DNA from 2 places in the Halobacillus shinanisalinarum genome. Region 1 is predicted to be linked to the other one. Evidence: riboswitches for the same ligand, from Rfam matches in the RefSeq annotation. Region 1 holds a riboswitch; the other holds the start of a gene.
What was found. Region 1 has a riboswitch for cobalamin ahead of MUO14_RS22615 (acyl-CoA dehydrogenase family protein). Riboswitches for the same ligand answer to the same signal wherever they lie in the genome.
Positions count from the first base shown of each region.

Region 2: it holds a riboswitch for cobalamin, as region 1 does, so the genes downstream of both, MUO14_RS01000 (DUF4430 domain-containing protein) here and MUO14_RS22615 (acyl-CoA dehydrogenase family protein) in region 1, are expected to answer to the same signal.

Region 1 covers NZ_CP095074.1:4,557,668-4,561,064, forward strand. Annotated here, with positions in the region: gene MUO14_RS22605 (ZIP family metal transporter) at 1-538, opposite strand, end outside; gene MUO14_RS22610 (ribonuclease H family protein) at 867-1,532, shown strand; cobalamin riboswitch at 1,683-1,881, shown strand; gene MUO14_RS22615 (acyl-CoA dehydrogenase family protein) at 2,052-3,397, shown strand, end outside.
Region 2 covers NZ_CP095074.1:179,755-183,151, forward strand. Annotated here, with positions in the region: gene sigX (RNA polymerase sigma factor SigX) at 1-169, opposite strand, end outside; gene MUO14_RS00995 (ECF transporter S component) at 383-892, opposite strand; gene MUO14_RS01000 (DUF4430 domain-containing protein) at 899-1,294, opposite strand; cobalamin riboswitch at 1,489-1,669, opposite strand; gene MUO14_RS01005 (ATP-binding protein) at 1,708-3,397, opposite strand, start outside.

The DNA.
Region 1 (3,397 bases):
GCATGGATACGGCAACACCTTCCGGGAAGTTTTGAATACCAATGCCAATGGTTAATGCGACAGCCCCAGCTATTGATGCCGATGGGAATCCGGCGGCCACGGCTCCAAAAGCAACTCCTACCGCCAGGCCTTCTGGAATGTCGTGTAACGTAATGGCTAGAACTAATAGCGTACTGCGCTTTTTTTTCTTTGGTTGTATTCCCTCTGCTTGTTCCATAGATGATGTAGGATGAAGGTGTGGTAGGATCTTATCACTTCCCCATAAAAAAAGCCCGCCCAACATAAAGCCAATGGCTACTGGAATCCAAGCTGGGACCCCTCCCCCTTCTGCCATATCAAGCGCTGGGGAAAGGAGTGACCAGAAACTCGCTGCAATCATAACACCACCAGCGAATCCTAACATACTGTCCATTAATTTCTGATTGAATGTTTTCGTTGTAAAAACCAATGTAGCTCCAAGAGCCGTCATCCCCCATGTAAAAAGAGAAGCTAGGAGTGCTTGTATAACTGGGGGTAAATTTAGAAAAAAATCAAACATAAACTGAATCTCCTTCCGACACAAACCTCTTTACCGTAGCATAATATTGTTTTTAAAAGATAACAAGTTTCTGACTGCTCCTATTAAGTTCCCTCATAAAATGAGAAGATGCCCCTTTTTTTGTCAAATTGGTGAGCCGAACAGATTCATTGCTGATAATACTACAGTACCTGACATGAAATAATTCTGTTTCAAGAAGGGTACAATGATCATAATTGAAGTATGCCAATAGGAAGAAACAGTCTAAGATAGAAAAGAACTAATTATATTTTTTAAAAAAGCTGAAATGAGTTTCTATTTATTTCGGCTTACTAAGGGTGGTCTTATTATGAAGGTCAGAATCGAATTAACATATAAAACACCAAAAGGTACAAATACAACATTCAGTTCTGATGATATGCATGCAGGAAAAGCCATCTTAATCGCTGAAGATCTAGAGAGCATAGGGCGCACTAAAAATGTAACATTCATCGACAGCCTTGAGAGTACGTGGACGTTGAAGGAATTAAAGAAATATATGAAGGGAATTCAAACCGAACCACACAATGTAACCGTTTATTTTGATGGTGGTTTTGATCTAGACACAACAAATTCAGGTTTAGGTTGTGCCATTTATTATGAACAAAATGGAAAATCATTTCGGCTGCGCAAAAACGCCTTAGTTGAAGAACTTGATACAAATAACGAGGCGGAGTATGCTGCCCTTCATCTCGGATTACAAGAATTAGAGCTTTTAAAGGTCCATCACTTGCCTGTTACATTTGTCGGTGATTCCCAGGTTGTTATCAACCAATTAAATGGAGAATGGCCGTGTTTGGAAGAAGAATTGTCAAAATGGGCTGACAGAGTTGAAAGTAAATTGAAGCAGCTAGGCATTCATCCAGATTATGAACTTATTTCACGAAAAGGGAATCGGGAAGCGGACAGACTAGCATCACAAGCCCTAAAAGAAATTGAAATAACGAGTACAATAGAGACAAATCGTGAAGAATAATTTACTATGAAGCTTTATACAAAAAAGACCGCACTTCTGAATTCTGAAGATAGGGTGGGTATCTCATTACCCAGAAACAGTTTACTACTAGTAGGTTACTTTCAAACAATTGCCAATTTTTGAAAGTGGTGATATACTCTACATGAAACTAAATACGATGTAAAAACAGGTGCGGATAAAGAACTTATTTATCTGCTTAAAAGGGAAGTTCGGTTAGATTCCGACGCTGTCCCGCAACTGTATTTGGGAGCGATTCGAAAAAACCACTGTTTTCATGGAACATGGAAATGGGAAGGTTCGAGGAGCGATGACCTTAAGCCAGGAGACCTGCCTGTTTTTAGCAAACATCAATACCTACGAGGATAGGGGGTGTTAAGGGCGACAAAAGGAAGCATGCTTTTTCAATGTGGATAAGCATGTCTATTTTAGTAATCTTTCGTGACTTAACAACTTCTATCGGGAAGTTGTTTTTTTATTGCCGTTTTTTCAGCCGCATGATATTCAGATGGGAGTGTAAGAATGGAAGATCTAAAAGTTCATTCGAGGAATTTTATGCCCTATGAAATGGGAAAGGGTGTGTTTACACCCGAAGATTTCATGGACGAGGAAGATTTGATATCGAAAACAACAGAAATGTTTGTGAAACAAGAAATTGCCCCTCAATTGGAGTCTATTGAAAAGCATGATTATAAAGTTGCCTGCCAGCTGTTTGAAAAAGCTGGAGAACTAGGTCTGCTTGGTATTGAAGTGCCGGAGTCCTATGGCGGTCTTTCTTTAAATAAAAAACTCTCTGGACTTGTGGCGGAAAAGATGGGGTATGGGGGCTCATTCAGCGTTTCGTTTAACATTCATGTTGGAGTAGGCACTTTGCCCTACATTTATTTTGGTACAGAAGAACAAAAACAGAAGTACTTACCCAAATTAGCTGCTGGGGAATGGATTGGCGCCTATGCCCTGACGGAGCCGGGTGCTGGTTCGGATGCTTTAAATGCACGTACCAGTGCGATATGGAAGGATGAAGAATCAGCCTGGGTGTTGAATGGAGAAAAGCAATGGATTACAAATGCTCATGTGGCGAATGTCTATGTTGTCTTCGCTAAAACCAAGGAAGGAATGACCGCCTTTATCGTCGAACGATCGTTTGATGGCGTATCCATTGGGTTGGAAGAAAAGAAGATGGGAATCAAAGGGTCTTCCACAGCAACTTTGATTCTTGAGGATGTATCCGTGCCTAAAGAAAATGTATTGGGGGACGTAGGGAAAGGGCATCGGATTGCCTTAAACATTTTAAACATGGCCCGCCTAAAGCTTGCCTTTTCAAATATTGGATCCGCAAAACAATCGCTTGAGTTGACTACTCAATACTCAAAAGAACGGAAACAGTTTAATCGATCGTTACTTGACTTTACGATGATTCAAGAGAAGATTGCCAACATGGCCGTTTCTATTTACGGAGCTGAGAGTGCTGCCTATCGAACAGCTGGTTTTTTAGATGACGCCATGGAAGACCGCGACGAGAATAATGATAGTAACGGGAAAAATTCAGGGTATGCCATGGAATGTGCCATGAACAAAGTATATAGCTCAGAAGTGTTAGACAACATTGTTGACGAAGCTGTACAAATTCACGGTGGTTATGGATATATGGAAGAATATCAAGTCGAGCGGCTTTATCGTGATGCCAGGATCAGCCGGATATTTGAAGGAACAAATGAGATTAATCGTCTAACGATTTCAAAAATCTTAATTAAAAAATTTAATTCATCACAAGTGACTACGATGGACACAGCAAATGAGATCCATAAGGACAAGAATCGACAGTACATTCAACTGTCTAAGCACTTGTTAACTCGATCTTTGAAAGC
Region 2 (3,397 bases), 510 kb from region 1:
ATGTTTTTTCACTGCTCCTCCCATCAAAAGATTGGTACGATTGGAGCACTTTTATATAAACCTCCTGTGTTAAATCTTCAGCTGCTTGACGGTTTTTAACCATATAATAAATAAATTGAAATAGATCTCGATGATACTTATCATAAAATTCATCAAAGAACGGTTTCACACCTTGAACCTCCCCGTTCACTCATATTGTCGTTTATGTAGATTAAAAAGTTACACTTCCCCATCATAATACGGATAATTAAAAATGAAAAATAATAATATCACACTACGAAAAGCGAGGATAGTTATAATTTTCTGAGCAAAAACAAAAAAGAAGCTGCCTTCTCTAGCAACTTCTTTTCTAAGATGGGTTTTCTATTCGAACATCGACATATTATACACTGGAAATCGCATGCCTCTTTTGATATTTAGAAAATAATGTACCTAGCACAGGGGAAAGCACGAGTATAAAAATGACGTTACTTGCAGCATGGTTTAAATCCATTGGCAGCCCAGCTAAATAATAAGCCCAGAATGGCTGCCCGACTGCCCTCATCGTTAATGAAATGATTAAGCCATATAAGATTCCACTAATAAACCCATATATTGAGAGAAGCCACACAGGTATCGTGGACCAAAACTTTCCGATTAATCCCGCTACCAATCCGATAATAGACCATGAAACGACTTGCCATATCGTCCAATACCCCATCCCTAAAAATATATTCGACAGAAAAGTAGTTAAAAAAGCCATAACAACTGCTGAAAACGGTCCTAACCAAAACCCTGTAATGATAATGATCGCCGTTACAGGCTGGGCATTGGGGATGTTTGCCATAACAAGCCTTCCTGCAATTGCCATAGAGGCGAGCATAGCGATCAAGGTAAGTTTATAGGTGTTCATTTCTCATCATTCCCAAGCGTGGAAGTCAAAAACGATTTCGTCTCCCTGTTTCACTTCATATTCATTAGCCCCGACCATTGCAGATTCACCATTAATTGTAAACAACCATGCCTTTTCGTCAGTAGCAGTGATTCCTTCTATGCCAGTAATAAACCCTTCATTTTCTTCCACTTCGAAGTTGTTCTTCATCACGTCCATTAGCATGGTTCCTTCTTCCACAGTCACGTCTTTAGTCGAAATGACTTTCTCGCCTTTATTCTTAGAAAGCTCAATTTGGAGGGTTACCTCTTGTTTCTCCTCTTGTTTGGAAGCCGTTTCCTCACCGCCGCTTTCCGATTGACAGCCTGCTAACACGAGCATTGTCAGCATAAGTGCAGATAATAGTGTAGACACCTTTCCCATAAAAAAAACTCCTCTTCCTATTTAAATTGACTCATAATGCTGTTCGAAGGAAGGATATGACTGGACAACACAGATCTAACTATAAAAAACCTGCTCTTCAATAGAAGAACAGGCTTAAGACATACCAGTTAGGCTATGTAAATACATTACACGAATCAGTCCGGTTGCCTCAAACGCTCAATCCCCGAAGCTTTGAAACAGCGTAAGATCAGGCAGGTCTACTGACTTGTGTGTCGTTCTACTCAAGGACCTTCCCGCGACTTATCCGCAGTGGTCTTCCTTATTTCGTCTACACATACAGTTGCGAGGACAGTTCTGGCCTTTCACCAGATTCCCTATTTCATCCATAAAGGTACCTAAATCTATTTATTAAGTTCCTGTTCATCGTACATGAAGAGCAGTCAATTATCAAGCTATTTGTTATTAGTCTCAAGGTCAACAGGCAGTTTAAACGTAAAGGTAGTACCTTCATTTACTTTACTATGGACATGTATGGAACCCCTATGTGCTTCTACAATATTATTAGCTATCGCAAGCCCTAGACCTGTTCCCTTTTTACTTGTCTCTCTTTTCCTAGATTTATCTGCTTTATAAAATCTCTCAAAAACAAATGGAAGATCTTCCTCTGGAATTCCCGGGCCTGAATCAATGACTTCAAACACCCATTCAGTAGCTGTTCGTTTAATATTTACATCGACTACTCCTTGCTCTTCAGAATGACGGATCGCATTATCGATTAAGTTCGTTAAGACTTGTTCAATACGATCAGCATCTACATTCATCGTCTCGAAGTTATCGCCAAAATGAAGGTGTAACTCAACACCCCGCTCACTTGCTAATCCTTGGAATTTACGAATAATCTTATCTAAGAGCGGCTTTACTTCAACCGAGTCAATATATAAAGTAATATGACCCGCTTCCATTCTTGCCAGGTCAAGTAGTTCATTTACTAGCCTGCCAATACGCAGTGATTCATCATGTATGATTTTCGCCAGTTCATTTTTATCTTCTTTTGATTCTGCGATATCATCTACAATGGCTTCACTGTATCCTTGCAACATGGAGATTGGTGTTCGAAGTTCGTGTGAAACGTTAGCGATAAAGTCTTTCCTTAACTTATCTAACCTTCGTTCTTCCGTCATGTCACGAAGCACGGCGACTGCCCCCCTAATATAGGTTCGATCATAAAGTGGGGTCATGAGCATAACCCATGTACGGCCTTGAACTGTGATTTCGGTCATAACTTCCTGCTCACTTTCGATGACTTCATCAAACTGTTTTTTTAATGGCTGGGGAACTTGCCGTCTTTCTTCAGATGCTTGAACAGAGTGATTTTCATATCTCCATGATTGATAAAATTGGTCCGCAGGTGGATTTGAGACTAAAATTTCTCCCTTGCGATTGATCGTTAAAACTCCATCAGCCATAGATCGTAAAATTCCGGAAAGCTGCTCTTTTTCCTGATTTACGGCATTAATGTGGAACTTAAGCTCTCGTCCCATACGATTGAATGCCATCGCTAATTCACCAATTTCGTCATGTGTTAAAATTGGAATCTTTGTATTAAATTCTCCTTTAGCAAGTTCAAGTGCCCCTTCTCTCATTTTTATCAAGGGAGCGGTGATACGTGTAGATAGGAAGAAGGCAAAGATTGTTGTCAAGATAATGGCAATTCCCGCCCCTAAGAAAATTATTTTTGTCGTTTGATTTGAAGTCTTTTGAATCGTATCTAGTGATTGATATACAAATACAGCTCCCCGCTCATTGGCAAGCGGTGTCCCGACTACCATAACCTCAAGCTCGGACTGGTTAAACCCTGCCACTTTCATAACATCCTCACCGTTTTCTATAACTGAGGAAAGTTCATTGTCGTTCATAAACCAGTTATAGCCTATAGTTGGCAATTTGTTTGAGTCACTGGAAGATGTTAAAAAATCAGATGAATCGTAAGCTACAAGGATTTGACTAGCAGGGTCTTTAATTAAATTGGTCATAGATAATATTAAGTCTCGGTCCTCGTATTCTTCCACAACCTCAGATACTTTCGAAGCTGTTTGCAACAAATCCCGTTCTGCTTCTAATACATGATAATTTTCAAAAAAC